3 regions of the Mycetocola sp. CAN_C7 genome follow, and region 2 is predicted to be linked to each of the others. Evidence: predicted binding sites of a transcription regulator. Region 2 holds the regulator's gene; each other region holds the start of a gene.
The links. The regulator HspR, encoded in region 2, represses chaperone genes until heat shock. The targets are predictions, from matches to a motif close to AAGTTGAGTCNNNNNGACTCAACTT.
Positions count from the first base shown of each region.

Region 1 (7,588 bases), on a different contig from region 2:
GGTCGTCGCCGTCGTCGGCGGGATGCTGCTTCGCACGTTCTCCGGGCAGGGCACCGCCGTGCCGTTCGTCGTCGTGGCGGCACTCTCCCTGGCACTTATGCTCCTGGGCTGGCGGGTGATCCTGGCCATCGTGCTTCGGCGTCGCGCCACGGCTCGCTCCGACCGCCGCCGCGAAACCGAGAGGTACTCTTAGACCGTGGACTTGAACGAACTTTCAGTGCTGTCCCTCTGGTCAGCCATGGCGATGTACGCACTGGCCTTCATTGCGTTCGCGCTCGACCTCGCCAAGCGCTCGGCCGAGGTCTCAGCCGTCGGAAACGAAGCAGCATCCGCAGACGCGGCATCCGTCTCGGCTACAGCGACGTCGGGTGGAGGCATCGCCACTCTCGCGCGAGCCGATATCGACGCACCCCAGGTGGAGCCGAAGCGTTCCGCCGTGCTTCGCGTTGCCGTCGCCCTCACCGTCCTCGGATTCCTGCTCCAGTTGACCGCGACGGTCACCCGAGGTGTCGCCGCCGAACGCGTTCCGTGGGCGAACATGTACGAGTTCGCGATGACAGGGACCCTCCTCATCATCGCCGTGTACCTCGCCGTCCTCGTGCGCGTCGACCTCCGGTTCCTCGGCACATTCATCACCGGGCTGGTGCTCGTGCTCCTCGGCATCGCCGCGGTGAACTTCTACGTCGAGGTCGTTCCGCTGCCGCCGGCGCTGCAGTCGGCGTGGCTCATCATCCACGTCTTCGTCGCGTCGCTCGCGACCGCGTTCTTCGCTCTGGGTTTCGCGCTCTCTGTCCTGCAACTCGTGCAGCACCGCCGCCAGCTCATCGGGATGGACCTGCAGCGCCTGAAGCTCAAGTTCCTCGCCACCCTGCCGTCAGCCGAGCGACTCGAGAACCTCGCATACCGCACCAACATCGTGGCGTTCATCCTCTGGACGTTCACCCTCATCGCCGGAGCCATCTGGGCCGAGCGTGCCTGGGGCCGGTACTGGGGCTGGGACACCAAAGAGGTGTGGACGTTCATCATCTGGGTGATCTACGCCGGATACATCCACGCGCGGGCTACCCGCGGCTGGCGCGGTTCACGGTCGGCCTGGCTGTCGATCATCGGCTTCACGGCCGTGATGTTCAACTTCTCGGTCGTGAACCTGTTCTTCAAGGGCCTGCACGCCTACTCGGGACTGTAGTCGGCCAACCGGGTCAGGCAGACGGGTCAGCCGACAGCAGCGCGAAGCAGCGTCGCAGCCGGTCACGCCACCAGTCGCGGCGTTCCGCTGACGCCGCGTAACCGTCGAGCAGGCGCGGCGACGGGATGACCCGACGCACGTCGATCGCTCCGTTCACGGCGCGCAGCGGGTCATCCGTCACGTCTGCAGAGAGCAGCGACGCAGTGCCCAGGCCGCAGTCGTACTCGAGTTGAGGAACCGCGGCGGCCAGCCAGGCACCCATCGACAGCCCGACAGAGGTGTCGAGTGCGCTCGACACGACGACGGGAAGCCGCGCCTCGGCGATGATCTCGAGCGAACGACGGATGCCGCCGAGCGGCTGCGCCTTCAGCACGAGGATGTCTGCGGCTCCGGCCCGAGCGACGACGAGCGGGTCAGCGGCCTTGCGCACGCTCTCGTCTGCGGCGATCGGCACGCCCATGTACTTGGTCCTCCGCCGGATCTCGACGAGCTCAGGCACCGTGTCGCACGGCTGCTCGACGTACTCGAGATCGAATTCGGCCAGGGCGTGGATGGCGTGCTCGGCTTCGTCGACGTTCCAGCCACCGTTGGCGTCGACGCGGATGCGGCCTTCAGGACCCATCAGGTCCCGAACCGCCCGCACCCGGGCTACGTCCTCGACGAGGGTCTGCCCGCGTTCGGCGACCTTGACCTTGGCCGTGCGGCATCCGTCGAAGCGTTCGAGAATCGCGGCGACGCGGTCGACGTGCACGGCGGGCACCGTCGCATTGACCGGGATGCTGCGGCGCACGGGGGAGGGCAGGTCGCCCTGGGCGAACTCGATGGCTGCCCGCAGCCAGGTGGCGCTCTCCGCGTCGTCGTACTCGGTAAACGGGGAGAACTCGGCCCACCCGTTCTCGCCCTCGAGGAGCAGGGCCTCCCGAACCTCGATACCGCGGAACCGGGCGGCGAGCGGAAGTGCCACGACGCGTGCAGACGCGAGCAGATCAGGGAGCTCCGGCAGCGGCCGGCCGAACGACGGTGTGTCAGGCATGCTTTCATTCTGCCGTGCGCGGCGGGAAGGAGTGCACGCACCGCCCAACGCGCAATGCAGCATAGGCTGAAATCATGACGGTGTCTGAGATCTTCGACGAGAACGAGTGGGCCGAGGTCGCCGGGTTCGGTGCCCTGACCGATATCACCTACCACCACGATGTTTCCGGGCGGATCGCCCGGGTGGCGTTCAACCGCCCCGAGGTGCGGAACGCCTTCCGTCCGCACACCGTCGACGAGTTGTACCGCGCTCTCGACGACGCCAGGACGAACCCACGCATCGGCGTCGTGCTCCTGACCGGTAACGGCCCGAGCCCGAAGGACGGCGGGTGGGCGTTCTGCTCGGGCGGCGATCAGCGCATCCGCGGTCGTGACGGTTATAAGTACTCCGAGAGCGACGAGGCATCCGGCGTCGACACCGCACGCAGCGGTCGCCTGCACATCCTCGAGGTGCAGCGACTCATCCGGTTCATGCCGAAGGTCGTCATCGCCGTCGTTCCCGGCTGGGCGGCGGGCGGCGGGCACTCGCTGCACGTCGTCTGCGACCTGACGATCGCCAGCCGTGAGCACGGCAGGTTCAAACAGACGGATGCCGACGTCGGCTCCTTCGACGCCGGCTACGGCAGCGCGTACTTCGCTCGCCAGATCGGGCAGAAGTTCGCGCGCGAGATCTTCTTCCTTGCCGAGGAGTATTCCGCCCAGCGTGCCTACGAGATGGGTGCCGTCAACGCCGTCGTCGAGCACGCCCAGCTGGAGTCGACCGCCCTGGACTGGGCTCGCACCATCCTCACCAAGTCGCCGACGGCGATCCGCATGCTCAAGTTCGCGTTCAACGCCGTCGACGATGGGCTGGTCGGGCAGCAGGTGTTCGCGGGGGAGGCCACCCGTCTGGCCTACGGCACAGACGAGGCCGTCGAGGGGCGAGACTCGTTCCTCGAGAAGCGGGAACCGGACTGGTCGCCGTACCCCTGGCAGTTCTGAGCCGGCACCCGGTGGTCGGGTGCCGCGGAGCGAGGCGACGCCGCGTATCGAGGCCAGACGACCACGCTCGTTCGCCGGTTGGCCGTCGGGTCGACGGTCGTACACTGAAACCATGACGCGGATGCTCGTTCGGGTGCCGGCGACGAGGCCACTCGACCTCATGGTCGAACTGCGGCGCGCTCTCGACCGTTCAGGGCCCGCGATCACCCCGACACCGTTCGACGAAGCGGGGGCGACTCCGGTCGAGCAGGTTCCTCAGCCGATCGGCATCGTGGTCGAGACCTCCGGGTCGACAGGCGTGCCGAAACGGGTCGCCCTCAGCTGCGACGCACTCCTGGCCAGCGCGGCCGCCAGCGCGACCGTGCTCGACGGGCAGGGGCAGTGGCTTCTCGCACTTCCCGCTCACTACATCGCCGGGGTGCAGGTGCTCGTGCGCTCGATCGCCGCCGGCACGATTCCTGTGGTGCTCGACCCCGGCCCGTTCGACCCGTCATCGTTCGTCGACGCATCTCGTTCGATGAGCGGAGAGCGGCACTACACCTCGCTGGTCCCACTCCAGCTGGCCCGCCTTCTCGACAGCCGGTCGGGGGTGATGGCTCTTCGCCGCTTCGATGGGATCCTCGTCGGCGGCCAGGCCACGCCGCCACAACTCCTGCAGCGCACCGAACAGCTCGGGCTGCCGATCTTCCGGACCTACGGATCGAGCGAGACATCCGGCGGTTGCGTGTACAACGGTGCGCCGCTCCCCGGGGTCCACGTCAGGGTCGTCGACGGTCAGATTGAACTCGCCGGACCCATGCTCGCCGAGGGGTACCTCGGTGATGCGGAACTCACCGACCGTGTGTTCACGGTCGCAGAGGGACAGCGCTGGTACCGCACGGGCGACCTCGGCGCATTCGAGGACGGCCACCTGCTGGTCACCGGTCGCGCAGACAACGTCATCATCTCTGGAGGCGTGAACGTCTCACTTGACCGGGTGGAACGGGTCGTGCGCGGCCTCCCGGACCTGACCGAATCGGTCGTCGTCGGCGTTTCTGACGAGAAGTGGGGCCAGGTGCCTGTTGTCGTCACCGCGGCAGGCTGGCATCCGACCCTGCGTGAGATCGCGGATGCCGTCGCCGACGCGCTCGGTAAGCCCGCACGCCCTGCTCACGTGGTGAGGCTCGACGAACTGCCGACGCTGCCATCGGGCAAACCCGATCGGCTGGCGATCGTGGCGATCGTCGCCGTCACCCTGCGCGGTCGGGATCCGGATGCCGTCAGCCCCCCCGGGCGTTAACGCTCGCGTGCAGACAGAACGACCGGCCGAGGCTGGTGCCCCGGCCGGTCGTCGGTCACGACGTGATCAGGCGTCGACGGATGCGGGTGATTCCTGCACCGTGAGGTTGCCTTGCTCGTTGCCGGCCGCGACCTCGATCTTGCGGGGCTTCGCGCGCTCGGTGACGGGGATGGTGACGCTCAGCACGCCGTTGGTGTAGTTGGCGGCGATGCGTTCGATGTCGATGCCCTGGCCGAGGTTGAGCTGGCGAAGGAACGACCCCGACATCCGCTCGCGGGCGATCCACTTGGCTCCTTCGGCGGCTCCGAGGGTGCGTTCGGCGCGGATCGTGAGCAGCTGGCCGTCCACATCGATGTCGACGGAGCCCGGGTCGATACCGGGAAGGTCGGCAGCGAGTACGTAGTGATCGCCGTCGCGGTACAGGTCCATCGGCATGAGTCGTGGCCCCTGGCGCGAGCCGAGCATGGCCTCCGTGACGCGGTCGAGGTCGCGGAACGGGTCGAAGTTCAGTGCCATCTGAAGTGTCCTCCTGGTTCGTTGTCTCTCTGAAATTGAGTGGGGTTGAGTCGATGTGACTCAACCTGAAAAATATATTAATCACCGGCGTCACAATCTCAAGTCGGATGCCGTTTGCCGTGAGCGAACGGACGACGCGGCCAGCCCGGTAAACTGCTCGCGGAACAGAGGAGGTTGCCCGGTGGCAGCTCGACAGCAAAGACTCACACCCCCGCACGCCCCGAACGGCCCCCGGCCGAAGGGACGCGGCAAGAGCGGCAACCCCGCTGCGAAGCCGTTCGAGAAGATCCGGCCGGCCACGTTCAGGGACTGGGTCGCAGGGGCACGCGTCTTCACGCTGTCGATGTCGGTCTCACCGGTGCTCGCGGGAACGGGAGCAGCAGCCGTCGCCAACGACCCGGGTGAGTTCCACTGGGTGCGCGCACTGCTCTGCCTCGTCGTGGCTGTCAGCCTGCAGATCGCCGTCAACTACGCGAACGACTACTCAGACGGCATCCGCGGAACGGACCGCCACCGCGTCGGGCCCTTCCGCCTCGTCGGCAGCGGCAAGGCGCGGCCGAGAACGGTCCTTCTCGTTGCGTGCGTCTTCTTCGGCATCGCCGCGGTCGCCGGGCTCGTACTCACCGTTATCACCGGGCTGTGGTGGCTCATCGCCGTCGGCGCCATCGCGATCCTCGCCGCCTGGTTCTACACCGGCGGCCGTCGCCCCTACGGCTACAACGCCCTCGGCGAGCTCTTCGTCTTCGTGTTCTTCGGTCTCGTCGCCACGCTCGGAACCGCTTATGTGCAATCGTTCACCCTCAACCAGGAGGCGTGGCTCGGCGCAATCGGAGTCGGTCTGATCGCGGTTGCGACGCTCATCGTCAACAACATCCGCGACATCGCGCAGGACAAGGAGGCGGGCAAGCGGACGCTCACCGTTCTGCTCGGACAGACCGCCAGCCGGGCGCTCTACATCGTCTGCCTGCTCGTCCCGTTCGGCATCGCCGTCTGGCTTGCGGTGTTCTACCCGATCGCCTGGTTCGCTCTGTTCGGGCTGCTGGCTGCGATCCCCGCAGCGGTGATCGTTGCGACGGCGCGCACCGCCAGGGAGTTCGTGGTCGCCCTCAAGATCACCGGGCTGGTTCAGTTGCTCTTCGGTGCGGCCCTGCTCTGGGCGTTCTGGAAGTAACCGCGGGTCAGCGGTCGGTGCGGGAACCGGGGTCGGATGCCGCAGCATCCGTCACCGAGTCTTCGGCGTCTTCGTCGCCCGCCGGCGTCTTCGAACCGTGGCGAAGCTCGTAGAGGTCGCGAGACACCGCCTCGCGGGGCGTGCGGAGCGCGATGTACGAGATGCTCAGCCCGATCAGGGCGGCGAGCACCGTCGCGATCCACGGCTCGATCCCCAGCAGCAGAAGAAGCGTCAGCGGGAGCGCGAACGCGAGCAGGCGGAGCACCGTGTAGTACACGACGGGTGGGATGCTTTTCACCATTCCAGTGTAAGCCGCCCGCCCGGGAGCACCCTCGCTGGTCGCCGTCGACAGGGGGCAAGTTCCCAGAACTCCCGGCTACGATGGGGGCATGCGTTGGTGGATCATTCTGATAGTCGGTCTCGTAGTTGCGACGATCTATTCGGTGATCGATTGCGCCCTGATCCCGGCCAACCGGGTCCGCGGGTTGAAGAAGCCGGCGTGGATCGTCATTATTCTGCTGCTCCCCGTTCTCGGTGTCGTGTTGTGGTTCACCATCGGTCGCGCTCGCGCCGGTCGTGAAGCCCGGCCGCGTCTCGCTCCGGACGACGACCCGGCGTTCATCGGAACGCTCGGCCGCGACAAGGAACAGGACGAGCGCATCCGCCGTCTCGAAGAGGAGCTGGCCGCTCTCGACTCCGACTCGGCCGACCCTGATGTGACGGGCAAGGCCACCCCCACTCCAGACAACAGTCCAGACGGAACAGGCGGACACACGCCAGACGACTCTGGCCGAACGGATGCCTGAGGCCGGTCCGGCCACGACGTACTCCGTCGCCCTCCTCGAAGAGCTGGTGCGCCTCGGCGTTCGTGACGTCGTCGTCTGCCCCGGCTCGAGGTCGCAGGCCCTCTCCCTGGCCGCCGCTGCACTCGAGCGTGCCGGTTCGCTCCGTCTGCACGTGCGAATCGACGAGCGGGTTGCGGGGTTCCTCGCGCTCGGGCTCGCCGTCGAGAGCGGTGTCCCCGCCGCGGTGATCGTGACGAGTGGCACCGCCGTCGCGAATCTGCACCCCGCCGTGCTCGAAGCGCACCACTCCGGGGTGCCCCTTCTGCTGCTCACCGCCGACCGCCCTGACGAACTCCGCGGCATCCGTTCGAATCAGACCACGCACCAGGCCGGCATCTTCGGGGTGGCTGTGCGCTTCACCCGTGATGTGTCAGCACCGACAGGTTCCGGCGATGAACGGGCAGCGGCGCGCACCCTCGCCGGGCTTGCCGTCGACGCTGCTGTGGGAGTCGGGCCGGCCGGCCCCGGCCCCGTGCATCTCAACCTCGCGCTGCGCGAACCGCTCTCCACACCGCTCGCCGACCTGGAACGGGTCGAACCCGCCGGAACTCCAGCGGCCGTCACCGCGAAGAAGATCA
Region 1 is NZ_JADOUY010000001.1:283,467-291,054, reverse strand. Features, by position in the region: gene IWX78_RS01265 (DUF3054 domain-containing protein) at 1-193, shown strand, start outside; gene ccsB (c-type cytochrome biogenesis protein CcsB) at 239-1,186, shown strand; gene IWX78_RS01255 (o-succinylbenzoate synthase) at 1,200-2,219, opposite strand; gene IWX78_RS01250 (1,4-dihydroxy-2-naphthoyl-CoA synthase) at 2,294-3,199, shown strand; gene IWX78_RS01245 (AMP-binding protein) at 3,312-4,478, shown strand; gene IWX78_RS01240 (Hsp20/alpha crystallin family protein) at 4,545-4,994, opposite strand; gene IWX78_RS01235 (1,4-dihydroxy-2-naphthoate polyprenyltransferase) at 5,176-6,165, shown strand; gene IWX78_RS01230 (DUF4229 domain-containing protein) at 6,173-6,466, opposite strand; gene IWX78_RS01225 (PLDc N-terminal domain-containing protein) at 6,555-6,971, shown strand; gene menD (2-succinyl-5-enolpyruvyl-6-hydroxy-3-cyclohexene-1-carboxylic-acid synthase) at 6,964-7,588, shown strand, end outside.
Region 1: the regulator HspR is predicted to act here: its motif matches at 5,037-5,061, upstream of IWX78_RS01240 (Hsp20/alpha crystallin family protein).

Region 2 (7,588 bases):
GATCATCCGCGGCATCTTCATCGTCGTCGCCATCCTCGGCGGGCCGATCTTCTTCCTCTACGCCGTCGCCTGGGCACTGATCCCTGACCCGCGAGGGCGGATCTACCTGGAGCAGGCGATCAAGGGAGTGTTCGAGCCGGCGATGATCGCCATCGGGGTCGTGCTCCTGCTCACCTTCGTGCCGTTCGCGCAGGGACTCTGGTGGGGCGGCGTTCCCGACTGGTGGGACATGCCCGCCTGGCTCGAATCCACCCTGCGGATGGGCTGGATCCTGGCCATCGTCGGCGGCCTGATCTGGCTCACCGTCGTGCTCGTCCGGCGGATGCCGCGGGCCGACTCCGTTCCGCCCACCTCCCACGCGGGCTACTGGGTGGGTGCCCCGTCATCGACGGGGACGCCGTGGACTTCGCAGGCAACACCGAACGACGGGACCAGGCCGTATCCGGCACCGGCCGATCCGATGCGGACCGCCCCCACGGTGGATGGCCAGGCCTCGACCGCTCAGGCCCCGACCGCTCAGGCCGCTCAGGCCGCGAGCGCGCCGACCGCGCAGGTGCCGACCGCGCCGACGGTTTCATCGGCGACGTCCGCCCCAACCTCGACCTGGTACGGCACGCCGGCGGCCGCCCACCAGAGCGCCCCGGTGCCCGGAGCGGCCGAGCGTGAGGCGCAGCGCCGAAAGCGTGACGCCGAGCGCGCTCAGCAGCGCCGCGATCACGAGGAGCGGTATCGCCGCCGTCAGCCCGGAGCGGCCTGGGTCTCGATCTGGCTCGGACTCGCTGTCGTGGCCGGCACGCTCATGCCGATTCTCGTCGGACATCGCGACTGGTCGAACGCCGCGCTGATGCTCGGCCTCGGAACCGCCCTCGGGGTGCTGGCGATCGGAACGATCCTCGCCGGCATCCGGGGTAAAGAAAGCGGCGCTCTGGGCTTCTTCGCAGTCGTCGCCATCGTCGCCATGCTCTTCACCGGGGTGTTCCCGCGTGGCACGGCGGTCTCTGTGGTCGGGAACACCACCTGGCAGGTCACGGACGCCGATGTCGGGAGTCCGACCGGCTTTGCCATGGTCGCCGGCTCGCCGACCCTCGACCTGACCGGGCTCGATGCGCGGTCTGCCGAGGTCGGCGGGGTGGTCGACCTCTGGCTCGGCGCCGGAACCCTGGATGTCGTCGTCCCCGCGGACGTTCCCGTGGTCATCGAGGTGAATGGCCTCGTCACCGGCCTCAACTACGTGAACGAAGACGGTAGCCGCAACGACCGTGGCGGGGTGTTCTACCGCGATGAGGTGCGGTTCGGTGACACAGGGTCCCCAGACACCACCACCGTGAGGATCTGGGTGATCACCGGCGGAGTGAACCTCGGCAGCAGAGAAGGAAGCGAACGATGAGCGACACCAACCCCACCCGGCCGACCGAACCCATCCCACCGGTCACCGCCGGCGGCTCGACGGGGCCGACCGAACGAACCGACCCGATCGGCTCGAGTTCCCCGATCGATGACAGCCGACAGGCGGAGAGCATGTCGAGCTGGTTCCAGCCGGACACGACCGAGGCGCCTGAAACGCCCGCAACCAGGAAAAGCCGCCTGCCAGCGCGATTCGGCACGATCTTCTGGGGTGTGCTCCTGCTCGGCTTCGCCGCGTTCATGATCGCGAACTCGGTGATGCCCGTGATCGTTGACCCGGTGACCTGGCTGATCGGAGGGCTCATCGCCGTCGGCGCGGTTCTCGTGGTTGCCGGGATCGCGGCGGCCATCCGGCGAACCGATTGACGGCATCCGATCGATCAGGGGAGCGGTTCTGCGGAGCCGCTCCCTTCTCGTTGTCGTGCCGGTGCCGGTGCCGGGTGATCTTCAAAGTTGAGTCGGTCTCGCTCAAGATTTGCTGGGAGAAGTTGACAGCGAATGTGCGATCGGTAAACTTGAGCCATCGCCGCTCAACTATGAGAGGTGATCACGAACTGAACTCAGGCCGCATCCCGGCTGTCATTCGGAACAGGCCGTCACGGTCTTAAAGGAGAGAGAAACACATGGCACGTGCAGTAGGAATCGACCTCGGAACCACCAACTCAGTCGTGGCCGTCCTCGAGGGTGGCGAGCCCACCGTCATCGCGAACGCCGAGGGCCTCCGCACCACCCCGTCGGTCGTTGCGTACACCAAGGACGGTGAAGTGCTCGTCGGTGAGACCGCGAAGCGCCAGGCCGTCACCAACGTCGACCGCACCATCGCTTCTGTGAAGCGTCACATGGGCACGGACTGGACTTTCGCCGTCGACGAGAAGAAGTACACCCCGCAGGAGATCTCGGCCCGCATCCTCGCCAAGCTCAAGCGCGACGCCGAGCAGTACCTGGGCGACACGGTGACGGATGCCGTCATCACGGTTCCCGCCTACTTCAACGACGCCGAGCGCCAGGCCACCAAGGAAGCCGGAGAGATCTCGGGCCTCAACGTGCTCCGCATCATCAACGAGCCGACCGCTGCTGCACTCGCCTACGGCCTCGACAAGGGCAAAGAAGACGAGCTCATTCTCGTCTTCGACCTCGGTGGTGGAACGTTTGACGTCTCGCTGCTCGAAGTGGGCAAGGACGACGACTTCTCAACCATCCAGGTGCGTGCCACCTCCGGTGACAACCGCCTCGGTGGAGACGACTGGGACCAGCGCGTCGTCGAGCACCTCATCAAGCGTTTCAAGGAGACCACAGGCGTTGACGTCTCGAACGACAAGATCGCCAAGCAGCGCCTCAAGGAAGCAGCAGAGCAGGCCAAGAAGGAACTGTCGTCGAGCATGTCGACGTCGATCCAGCTGCCCTACCTCTCGCTCACCGAGAACGGCCCTGCGAACCTCGACGAGACGCTCACCTGCGCCCAGTTCGAGCAGATGACCAGCGACCTCCTCGACCGCACCAAGAAGCCGTTCCAGGACGTCATCCGTGAAGCCGGGATCAAGGTCGGCGACATCGCGCACGTGGTACTCGTCGGTGGATCGACTCGGATGCCCGCCGTCTCGGCCCTTGTGAAGGAAGAGACCGGTGGACAGGAGCCCAACAAGGGCGTCAACCCTGACGAGGTCGTCGCAGTCGGCGCCGCACTCCAGGCCGGTGTGCTGAAGGGCGAGCGCAAGGACGTTCTGCTCATCGACGTGACCCCGCTGTCTCTCGGTATCGAGACCAAGGGTGGCATCATGACCAAGCTCATCGAGCGCAACACGGCCATCCCGACCAAGCGCAGTGAAACCTTCACCACGGCGGACGACAACCAGCCGTCCGTCGCGATCCAGGTCTTCCAGGGCGAGCGCGAGTTCACCCGCGACAACAAGAACCTCGGCACCTTCGAGCTCACGGGTATCGCCCCGGCACCCCGCGGCATCCCGCAGGTCGAGGTCACCTTCGACATCGACGCCAACGGCATCGTCCACGTGTCCGCGAAGGACAAGGGGACAGGCAAGGAGCAGTCGATGACCATCACCGGCGGTTCCTCGCTGGCGAAGGAAGACATCGAGCGCATGGTCCGCGAGGCAGAGGAGAACGCTGCGGAGGACAAGGCCCGCCGTGAGGCAGCCGAGACCCGCAACACGGCCGAGCAGCTCGCCTACTCGATCGACAAGCTCATCAAGGAAAACGACGACAAACTCCCCGACGACGTCAAGAGCGAAGTCCAGGGCGATGTCGACGCGCTGAAGTCCGCCCTCGCCGGTGATGATGACGCCGCGGTGAAGACGGCGTACGACAAGCTCAACGAGAGCCAGGTCAAGCTGGGCGAGGCAATCTACGCGCAGGCGCAGCAGGCCGAATCCGCTCCGGCGGAGGGTGCTGAGCAGCCGACCGAAGCAACATCCGATGAGGATGTCGTTGACGCCGAAGTCGTCGATGACGAGAACGAGACCGAGAGCGACAAGAAGTAACCATGACTGACACGAACCCGACTCCAGAAGACGGTGACGAGGTTCAGCCAGTGGACGAGGGGTCGGAAGCACGAGCTTCCGACCCTGAGTCGCAGGTGGACTCCGAATCACCCGAGACAACCGATGACGAACTGACCGTCGACGACATCCTCAACGCCGCGCAGGCCGACGGACTCGACGACGAATTGAGCGAGAAGATCGCGAACGCCGAACCCGAGCACGAACACCTCGTCGACCTCAAGCGGGTCACCGCCGAGTACGCCAACTACCGTCGGCGCACCGAGGCGAACCGCGAGGTCGAACGTGAACGGGTCACAGGAGACGTCGCGCGGCTGCTCCTGCCGGTGCTCGACGACCTCGACCGGGCCGAAAAGCACGGAGACCTCGAGGGTGACGCCCCGTTCGCGACCATTGCTGCGAAGCTGCGTGCGAGCGTCGAGAAGATCGGCCTCGTGCCGTTCGGCGCGAACGGTGACGCTTTCGACCACAACGTGCATGAGGCTGTTTTCCAGCAGCCGACCCCTGGCGTCGAGGCGGCCACCGTGATCGACGTCGTCGAAACCGGTTATTCGATCGGCTCGACACTGCTGCGCGCGGCCAAGGTCGTCGTCGCCGTTCCCGCTGAGTAGGCGCGATGGCAAGCCAGGACTGGTTTGACAAGGACTTCTACAAGGTCCTCGGCGTCAAAAAAGATGTGACGCCGGCGGAATTGAAGAAGACCTACCGCAAGCTTGCGCGCAAGTTCCACCCGGACTCCAACGCGGGGGATGCCACGGCAGAATCCCGGTTCAAGGAGGTCAGCGAGGCCTACTCGGTCCTCAACGACGCCGAGCAGCGCAAAGAGTATGACGCAGTGCGTGCGATGGGATCCGGAGCCCGCTTCACCGCTCCAGGCGGCGGCGGGGCATCCGGTGGCTTCGACGATGTCTTCGGCGGGATGTTCGGAGGTGGTGCTCGCGGGACGAGCACCAGTTACCAGCAGGCCGACTTCGAAGACATCCTCGGTGGCATGTTCGGGCGCGGCGGCGGGTTCGGCCAGCCGACGGGCGGATACCGCGGATTCGGCGGTCCGACCCCTGGACGTGACGTCACCGCATCCACCACGATCGACTTCCTCACGGCGACGAAGGGTGACCAGATCACCCTGCAGACCGCCGAGGGTCGCACGATCAAGGTCAACATCCCCGCCGGGGTCTCCGACGGCCAGAAGATCAAGCTGCGAGGCAAAGGTCACCCATCGCCAGACGGTGGCCCGGCTGGCGACCTCGTGCTCACTGTCGCGGTGCGCAAGCATCCCGTCTTCGAGCGCGATGGGCTCAACCTGCGGGTCAATGTGCCGGTGACGTTCGTCGAGGCCACCCTCGGGGCGACGATCGAGGTGCCGACACTCGGTGGTGACCCCGTCAAGTTGAGGGTCGCGCCCGGCACACCGTCCGGCCGGATTCTCCGGGTGAAGGGTCGCGGCGTCTCGACGTCGAAGGGCACAGGAGACCTGCTCGCCGTCGTGCAGGTTGCGGTACCGTCGCACCTGAGCGCGGAGGCGAAGGCGGCGCTCGAGAAGTTCCATGATCTCGAACCGCACGAGAACCCGCGGGAAGACCTGATCCACCGGGCAAGGGGATAACACTGATGGACGAGAATTCGCCGATCTTCGCGATCGCGATGGCGGCCGAGCTGGCCGGAATGCACCCGCAGACGCTGCGGCAGTACGACCGGCTCGGCCTCGTCTCTCCTACCCGTACCGCGGGGAAATCCCGTCGATACTCGATGCGCGACGTCGCACAGCTGCGCGAGGTCGCCCGGCTCAGTGCCGAGGGCGTGAGCCTCGAGGGCATCAGCCGCATCCTCACCCTCGAGAACGAGGTGGCTGCGCTCGGCGCGCGTGTGCGTGAGCTCGAACACGCGCTGGCTGAGGAACTCGTCAAATCGCCCGGCCGCCGGGTGTTCGCCGCTGGACTGCAGGGCGATGTCGTTCCGATGAAGAGTGGCACGCGCGCCCAGCGGCGCACCGAACTCGTGGTGTGGCGGCCTTTCCAGCGCTGAACTGGTGCTCGTTCTGCTGCGTGCAGTCGTCCGGCCCCGGTTGCCGTCGCGATCCGGTCTGCACGATCGGGTCGATCCGAGGGTTACGCCCACGCTCCAGGGTCGTTAAGCTGGCCGCATGAGCGAGCACGAACCGCACGTTCCCGAAAATCCTTCGACTCCGGGTGACCAGCCCGGGCCCGAACCGACGGCACCGCAGCCGCCGTCAGGGGTCGCCGAACCGCCGGCGCAGCCACCAAGCGTTCCGCCCGGATCGCCGCTGGCGCCTCCGCCGGGGTCTCCGCCTCCTCCGGCACCGGATTCGCCCGAAGCTCCGGCGCCCGGCGCGATGCGCCCGGCCGCTGACCCGATGACCGAGTACCCCGCGCAGCAGCCCGGCTATGCGCAGCAGCAGGGTTATCCGCTGCAGCAGGGTTATCCGCAGCAGCAGGGTTACCCGCAACAGGGCTACCCGCAACAGGGCTACCCGCAACAGGGCTACCCGCAACAGGGCTACCCGCAACAGGGCTACCCGCAACCGGGCTATCCCCAGCCTTCGCAGGTGCCGTACGCATCCGGCCCGGTCGTTCCCCGCAGGCCACCGCTCGCGCCCAGGCAGCGGCGCGGTGCCATGATCGCGGGCGCCGTCTCGTTCAGTCTCATGAGCTTCGGCTTCGGCCTGATCGCCGTGGTGGTGGTGTCCATAGCCATCAGCGCCTTCATCGGCACCATCTTCACGTGGATCGCGGCCGAGAACCCGCAGGACTTCTCATACAGTGGGCTCGAGGGGACCGACGTCATCGATCAGGTCGTCGCGGATGCCTGGGGCACATTCGGTGGCTGGCTCATCGCAGCGGCCGTGCTCGGAATCATCATCTTGATCCTCGGCTATCTCTCCAGCATCTGGATCCTTCGAGGCCACCGCGTCAACCGCCCGGCAGCTGTCACCTGGAGCGCCCTCGGGATCGCTGTTGTCGTCAACTTCTTCGTCAGCGCGATCACGTCGCCACTGTTCAATCTCGGCGGCATGATGACGCCGAACATGAACATGCCAGACGGCATGGACGGGCAGGGCGGCATCGACTCGCTCAGCGACATCGACTTCTCGCCGTTCGTCGTTCTGGCGCTGGTGGTGGGGCTCGTCGGTCTGCTCGTGAACGCGGCTATCGGCCTGTTGAGCTGGTGGTGGATGGCGCACGCGTTCCGCGAGCGTCCGGCGACGGAGTCGGCTGCACACGGTGCCCAGCCACCCGGCGCCCCGCTCCAGGCACCACCGATACCCTGAGGGAGTGACAGACTTCCCGTTCGAGCGGCTCCGCCGATGGCCAGACGTGGAAGCCCCCAACCTCTACGCGTTCGACGCCACCGACCGGCTCCTGCTCGAGACCGCGGCTTCTGACACTGGGGCGGCCGCTGCTGGCACGGTCGTGGTGATCGGAGACCGTTACGGCGCACTCACGCTCGGGGCCGCTGCCATCGGAGCGCGCGGCATCCGTGTGCACCAGGACGCGCTCTCGGGCGAGCGCGCCCTGGCCGCGAACGCCGACACCCTCACGATGACGGATGCCTTCGCGAACGTCGAACTCGACGCCGACGGCCTGGGCGGAGCGCGGCTCGTGCTGCTGCAGTTGCCCCGGTCGCTCGACGCGCTCGCCGAGATCGTCGAG
Region 2 is NZ_JADOUY010000003.1:298,380-305,967, forward strand. Features, by position in the region: gene IWX78_RS08125 (PspC domain-containing protein) at 1-1,387, shown strand, start outside; gene IWX78_RS08130 (hypothetical protein) at 1,384-1,770, shown strand; gene dnaK (molecular chaperone DnaK) at 2,028-3,899, shown strand; gene IWX78_RS08140 (nucleotide exchange factor GrpE) at 3,902-4,528, shown strand; gene IWX78_RS08145 (DnaJ C-terminal domain-containing protein) at 4,534-5,523, shown strand; gene IWX78_RS08150 (heat shock protein transcriptional repressor HspR) at 5,529-5,942, shown strand; gene IWX78_RS08155 (DUF4064 domain-containing protein) at 6,061-7,206, shown strand; gene IWX78_RS08160 (class I SAM-dependent methyltransferase) at 7,211-7,588, shown strand, end outside.

Region 3 (7,588 bases), 120 kb from region 2:
CTCCGCCTCGACATCGGCCGTATCTTTTCCGGCCTTGTCGGCTCCTCAGAGCAGAACCTCCGCACGGCGCTCGCCACCGCCGAAGCCGTCGCGCCCTGCATCCTCTGGGTCGATGAGATCGAGAAGGGTTTCTCCAACACCACGGGCAGCGGCGACTCCGGAACCACCGCGAGGGTCTTCGGGTACTTCCTCACCTGGATGCAGGAGAAGAAGCATCCGGTGTTCGTCGTCGCCACCGCGAACAACATCGACTCCCTCCCACCGGAGTTCATGCGCAAGGGCCGGTTCGACGAGATCTTCTTCGTCGACCTCCCCACCGCCGTCGAGCGCCGCGCGATCTGGAGCATCCAGCTCGCCTCAAACGCCACGAGCGCCAACGGCCTCAGCGCGATCGACGCGGATGCCGTCGAGCGGCTCATCGAGGTCAGCGACAACTACTCAGGGGCCGAGATCGAACAGGCGGTAATCGTGGCGCTGTACGAGGCATTCGCCGAGCGCCGGGCGGTCACGACTGCCGACCTCGAAAAAGCGATCACCGACATGATCCCGCTCGCGGTGACGCAGGCCGAAGAAGTGCAGGCGATCCGCGCCTGGGCCGAGGTGCGCGCCGTGCGCGCCACCGGAAGTGAAGACATCGACGCCGCTGAAGATGCCCAGCTGGTCGGCGCCGCGACCGATGCGGGCAGTGCGGGGCTGTCGAGCCACCGCGGCGGCCGCACCGTGGACTTCTAGACCAGCACAGCCGGCCGTCGCCGACGGCATCCCGCTCAAGACAGAGGACAACGCATGGCAGACAAACAACTCATCGTGCAGGTGAGACCAGACGGCACCGTGCACGCCGAGACCATCGGCATGCACGGTGAGGAATGCCTGGACTACATCGCCGTGCTCGAGAACATGCTCGATGCCGAAACGACGGCGTCATCGTTCACGGACGCCTACCACCAGGTCGCCGCTGAGGAAAACACCACGGCCCGCAACTGGGACGGCACCCGGTGACCCTGATCTCTCCTCTCCTTCTGGGGACGGTGCGCCCGGTCGAACGGCCCGGTGCAGAACTGCGCTGGTCGCGGTTTCTCCCGGCGACCTCCGCCGAAGGCCCCGGCCTGCGGGCTGCGTTATGGGTGCAGGGTTGCAATGTGCGCTGCCCCGGCTGTTTCAACCCGCACCTCTGGGCGGAACGCGGGGCCGCCGTCGACGAGACGACGGTGCTCGCCACCCGATTCGTGACGGATGCCGTCGCGGCCGGCGCGCAGGGAATCACCCTTCTCGGCGGCGAACCGTTCGACCAGGCGGCCGCGCTCGCCACGATCGCCGAAGCCTTCCGTGACGCCGGTCTCACCGTGATGACGTTCTCCGGGTACACCCTCGACCTGCTGACCGAGTGGGCAGGCGACCGTGCCGACATCGCCCGGCTGCTCGCCGCCACAGACCTGCTCATCGACGGGCCGTACCTGCAGGACGCGCCTGACAGCATCCGCCCGTGGCTCGGGTCGACCAATCAGGGTATCCGGGCGCTCACTCCGGCGTATGCCGATGAGGTCGCGCGGATCGAACGGGAGGGCGGACGGGACCGGCTCGAGATTCGCATCCACCGTGACGGCCGGATCGACGTGAACGGGTGGGCAGACACCTCCGCCCTCGAGAATCTCTTGCACGACCTGGGTCCGCGACAGGACCGTCCCCGAACGAAAGCGACAGCCTCATGAGCGTGACTCTTCTCCTCATCCCCCTCGCCATCGCGGCCGCAACGGCGGCCGGCGGAGTCGGTGTGGCCGGAGCGGTGACGATGGCCAGGAACACGGGCGACGACAGCGCCGGACCGGCACCCGCCCTGCGTGTGCGGACCCGGATGAAGGACAGCACCCTCCTCTCCGACGCGCTGACGAACCTCGGAGCGACCCGCGTGGAGGTCTCGAAGAGGTCCGTCACGGCGGAGATCGACGGCACGTCGCTGACGATGCGGCTCACCGACGACAAGATCTGGGAGGCGCACGTCGAAGGCATCGACGGACGCGTCGTCGATGAGGCATCCGTCACGGACCTCATCCAGCGCCTGGATGCCGAGTATGCCCTGCTCGTGCAGCAGACCGTGGCGGAGAAGATCCGGCAGCGCGCCGAAAGCTCGGGATTCGACCTCGTCTCTGAGACGCGTGACGTCGACGACACCGTCACGATGGTGCTCAACGTGCGCTCGGACGCCTAGGCGGTTTCACCGATGTCCAACGCGCAGCGCTCAGGCCGGTCGGCTGGTGCGTCTGGCGCGCCCTCCATCCTCTGGCTTCTTGGCGCGAGTTCGTGGATGCTGCTTGTGTTGCCGCCGAACGGTGCGACCGCGTGGCTGGCGTTCACTCTCATCGCCGGAATCGGCCGGCGACGGTCGTGGTGGGTGGCCGCAGCCGTCTATGCGGTGATCGCGATCGCGTTCGATCTCGTGGACGACCCGGTCGGCGACATCCTGCAGGGCACCCTCTACATCGTGATCGTCGCGCACGCGCTGATCGCGAACACGACCTGGCTGAGCCTGCTGTGGGCCCGCCGTGAGAACGGTCTGACGATCTCCGGCAACCGCCAGAAGCCGCGGCCGACGACGAAGCGCACGGCTCGGCCCCGGAGTTCGGTGTCGCCTGAGGGGGAGAGGCTTCTGGTCGAGTCCGGGCGGTCACGTATGACTACCTCGCCGATCCGGACGACATCGCCGATGCGCGGGCACACCCTCCCCGGGAGACGAGCGCGACGGCCGCGGCGTGGGTCGACGGCGGGTCTGCTGGTGCCGGTGCTGGTGGTGGTGCTGGTGCTGGTGGTAGTGCCGGGTCTCGCGCCCGGTCGGGGTCGCGCTCGCGGCGTTCGCGTGCCGCAGCATCCGCCGCCGAGGTACCGGTCGAGCCGATCGACGTGAATGCGGCGAATCAGCGTGCACTCGCGAAACTCACCGGTATGGATCGGCGGCTGGCAAAGGCGGTGGTCGCTGAACGGACGAAGCGGGGCGGGTTCTCCTCGCTCGAGGACTTCGCCACGACTGCAGGGATGCAGCCGCACGAGATCGTGCGCCTCCGCGATGAGGCGTTCTGCTCGCCGCGACCTCGTGCTGCACGGAGCTTCGGGCGTCGACTCGACTACTGACGCGTACGCCGCCGCATGGGCCGCCGCATGGGCCGCCGCATGGGCCGCCGCATGGGCCGCCGCGCCAGCCGCCGCATCGGCTGAGCATGCTGCGGTTCTGCGCTCATGCTGCACTTTCACGGCCGTACTGCCCGTCCATGCTGCATTTGCAACTGCAGCATCGACACATAAGCGCAGCGCGGGCGCGCGGATGCCGCGACCGACCGGCTTCGCAACCGGGACCCGGCCCCTGGCATCCGTTCGCACTCCACCTACAGGAACTGACGCCAAATTCAGGAGATCGTGCCCGACACGCCGTTCCGCGGCCCCGGCCAGACGGCGTGTCGCGAGGATCGCCTGAATTTGCAGCCTCCTCCTGAATTTGCAACGCTCCTGAATTTGCAACGCTCCTGAATTTGCAGCACACTCCTGAATTTGCTGCATGGCCCTCCCCGTGCGGCAGCACGCCCCACCGGCGGATGCCGCCACGGCCGCCACACGCAGAACCCAACTTGAGTCGGACTGGCTCAAGTTTTTGATGAGTGCGGGAATAGCGAGCGCAGACCTGCCGTTGAGTTGAGTCATTGGCACTCGAGTTCCAGGAGGATCCATGCCCGCATTCTTCGGTCCCGCAGGTTCAGGGAACGAATCGTTCGACGAGTTTCTCGCGCGCTACCTGCAGGGGCAGCGTGCCGCCCAATCCGGGCGGACGATCGACATCACCCGGCTGCTCAGCCGACGCACCCAGGAGGTGCTCGCCGATGCCGCCCGTTTCGCCGTCGATCACGGCCACACCGAGGTCGATGCCCTGCACATCCTGCGAGTGATGGTCGAGTCGTCACCGGTGGCCGAGGCGCTCCGCGCGCTCGGCACCGACCCGACCGCGCTCGCCGAAGCCACCGAGCAGCGGCTGCCCGAGCGGTCGGAGCGACGCGTCGACACGGCATCCATCACCTCGTCGTCCCAGCGTGCGCTCCTCGACGCTCACCAGGTCGCCCGTGCATTCGGTTCCACCTACATCGACCCCGAGCACCTGTTCTTCGCGTTCGTCGTGAACCAGGAGATGCCTGCCGGTCAGGTGCTCGCGAGCTTCGGCGTCACCCCGGAAACGCTGCAGGCCGGATACGAAGCCGCCCGTGAGGCGCAGGCGTCAGGCGAAACGCCGGGCCAGGCGGAGGCATCCGACACCCCGCAGCTCGACAAGTTCGGCACCGATCTGACCGAGCTCGCCCGCGCCGGAAAGCTCGACCCGGTGATCGGTCGCGCAGACGAGATCGCCCAGACCATCGAGATCCTCTCGCGCCGTACCAAGAACAACCCGGTGCTGATCGGTGAAGCCGGAGTCGGCAAGACCGCCGTCGTCGAGGGCCTCGCCCAGGCGATCGTCGACGGCGAGGTGCCGCAGCTGCTTCGCGACAAGCGCGTCGTCGCCCTCGACCTCGCAGCCATGGTCGGCGGCACCCGCTACCGCGGCGACTTCGAGGAACGCCTCACGACGCTCCTCGACGAGATCTCCGCGCACCAGGGCGAACTGATCGTCTTTCTCGACGAACTGCACACGGTCGTCGGTGCAGGAGGGAGCGGTGAGGGTGGTGGTCTCGACGCCGGCAACATCCTCAAGCCACGCCTCGCCCGCGGCGAACTCCACGTCGTCGGGGCGACAACGCTCAACGAGTACCGCCGCGTGGAGAAGGACCCTGCCCTCGAGCGCCGGTTCCAGTCCGTCACCGTGACCGAGCCCAGCGTCGATGACGCCGAGCAGATCCTCGTCGGACTCCGCCCCCGCTACGAGGAGTTCCACGCCGTCAGCTACACCGACGAAGCGCTCCGCGCCGCCGTCGACCTGTCAGCCCGCTACGTGACCGACCGGTTCCTACCGGACAAGGCCATCGACCTCCTCGACCAGGCGGGCGCGCGACTGCGTCTCCGCCAGGTCGTGACGATCGACACCGCACCGATGCGCGCGGAGATCGCGATCCTCGAGGCGGCGAAGGATGCCGCCGTCGTCGACGAGCGCTACGAGGAGGCCTCCCGCCTGCGCGACGAGATCGAAGCGCTCACTGCGCAGATCGCTGCTGCCGAGTCGACGGATGCCCCGGCATCCGCTTCGGTTCCAGCCATCGTCGGTGAGGCGGAGATCGCCGAGATCATCTCGCGTGCAACCGGCATCCCGGCCACGAGGCTCACCCAGGGTGACCGTGCCCGGCTCGCGCACCTCGAGACCGAGCTGCACGAGCGTGTGATCGGGCAGGACGACGCGGTCGAGTCGATAGCGAAGGCCGTGCGACGCAGCCGGACGGGGATGGGAGACCCGAACCGCCCGGTCGGCAGCTTCCTCTTTCTCGGTCCCACCGGCGTCGGCAAGACCGAACTCGCGAAGGCGCTCGCGTTCTCGCTGTTCGGGAACGACTCGGCGATGCTGCGCTTCGACATGAGTGAGTTCGGCGAGCGGCACACGGTGTCGCGCCTCGTCGGTGCTCCTCCCGGGTATGTCGGATACGACGAGGCCGGCCAGCTGACCGAGCGCGTGCGTCGCAACCCGTATTCGGTGATCCTGCTCGACGAGATCGAGAAGGCCCACCCGGACGTATTCAACCTGCTGCTGCAGGTGCTCGACGACGGGCGTCTGACCGACGGGCAGGGTCGCACCGTGGACTTCAGGAACACGGTGATCATCATGACCTCGAACATCGGCTCGGAGTTCCTGGCCAGCCGCAGCGGAGCGCTCGGCTTCGTCGCAGATGGTGGCGGGGAAAACGGGTTCGGATCGGACAAGGCTCTCCGCGACCGCGTCATGGGCAAACTGCGCGAGCAGATGCGGCCGGAGTTCCTCAACCGCATCGACGAGGTCGTGCTGTTCCGCAAGCTCGACCCGGCGCAGCTTCACGACATCGTGCGGCTGCTGCTGGGGCGCACGTCGGAGCGACTCGGTGACCAGGGCATCGCGCTCAGCGTCTCGGATGCAGCCGTCGACTGGATCGCCACGCACGGCTTCGAGCCCGAGTACGGCGCCAGGCCGCTGCGCCGGGTGATCCAGCGTGAGGTCGAGGACCGCATCGCCGGTCTCATGGTCGACGCCGAACTCGAGGCAGGGTCGGCAATCCTGGTTGCGGTGGACGGTGACGCGATCACCGTGCACGCCGACAGCGTCGAGGCGCAGGCCGCCGCGTAGCGCTCTGTCCTGCGCCCGGGCCGAGGTGCGCACGCCGGATGCTCCTGTTCCAGTCGAGTGCGGTAGTTGCAACAGCAGCACTCGACTGGAACTGCAACACCGGGAGGTTCCGGGGCGGATGCCTCGGGTCAGGCCGTCTGCGCGCTCAGCACTCCGAGAACGGCGAGGGCGTAAGCATCCGGCGCCGTCTCGGCGTCGAACCGCTGCTTCTGCCCGCCACGATCGACCTCGACCACATACATGTCGTCGACGCGCAGCAGAAAGCTGAACGTGGGCCCGAGCAGGTCGCGCAGCTGATCCTCACGCGGCAGCCACAGGGTTTTCTCGAGGGCGACCGAGTCGAGCGCCCACTCTGTCGTGCCGTTGAACCCGAGGATTGTTCCGGTGTCGTAGTCGTGCGGCTCGATGGTCATATCGCTGACGGTGAAGACCTCACCCTCGAACTCGGCCGCACTCAGGCAGAACTGGTCCCCGGACTCAGGGATCCAGCCGAGCCCGGCTTCGCGGAGTTGTTGCGCCAGTTCAATCGATGTCGTCATGACCGTCATAGCTCGATCGTGGCATCCGAGCATGGGAATCGTCTGCGATCCCGGCGACGCGTCTCGCCGAGCCCGCGACCCCGTCACATCCGGAAGTCGTACGCCCGCGGCAACGGCGCCCGGGATGCGCCCGCCGCTGCCTGGTACTCGTTCCACAGGTCCTCGAGCAGCGCGTCTCCTTCGCGCAGGTCGAGCACCTCGATATCGCGATCGAGGATGCCGCGGCACCGGTCCACGTCGCCGGTCGCGAGTGCGGCACGCGCCTCGGCGACGAGCACACGGCCGTCGTTCCGCTGCTCGGAGTCGAGCGATTCGACCAGAGCGAGCACATCCGCGTGGTGGCCGGCCCGTCGCAGTGCTCCGAGCAACTCCCGAGTGAGTGGAAGCAGCCCGGCGGCGAGCTCGTGCGCCGAGCGATAGAACGCGACGGCCTCCGCGGTGTTGCCACGGTCGTCGGCGAGGGCAGCGAGGTTCCGCAACGCCCACGCGTTCGGCGCAGCGTCGACGGATGCCTGCCAGTAGGCGCCCGCATCGGCGTACGCCCCCTGCGCGGCGGCGATCACGCCGAGGTGCAGCGAGGCCAGCCAGTCGTCGCGTTGCCTGAGAAACGGCACCCAGCGTCGGTCGATCTGGTACGACAGTGGAGGGTTGGCGGGATCCTGCTCGACTGTGCTCATCGGTTCGCCGCGCAGCAGACGCTCCCAGTATCCGGTTTCGGAGTCGACCTCAGGCCCGGTGCCTGTTTCCGAACCGGCGCCGACGGCACCCTGGGGGA
Region 3 is NZ_JADOUY010000003.1:174,293-181,880, forward strand. Features, by position in the region: gene IWX78_RS07490 (AAA family ATPase) at 1-732, shown strand, start outside; gene IWX78_RS07495 (DUF2997 domain-containing protein) at 787-999, shown strand; gene IWX78_RS07500 (4Fe-4S single cluster domain-containing protein) at 996-1,709, shown strand; gene IWX78_RS07505 (hypothetical protein) at 1,706-2,206, shown strand; gene IWX78_RS07510 (hypothetical protein) at 2,219-2,899, shown strand; gene IWX78_RS07515 (ComEA family DNA-binding protein) at 2,896-3,123, shown strand; gene IWX78_RS07520 (ATP-dependent Clp protease ATP-binding subunit) at 3,713-6,274, shown strand; gene IWX78_RS07525 (hypothetical protein) at 6,403-6,813, opposite strand; gene IWX78_RS07530 (DUF5107 domain-containing protein) at 6,897-7,588, opposite strand, start outside.
Region 3: the regulator HspR is predicted to act here: its motif matches at 3,612-3,636, upstream of IWX78_RS07520 (ATP-dependent Clp protease ATP-binding subunit).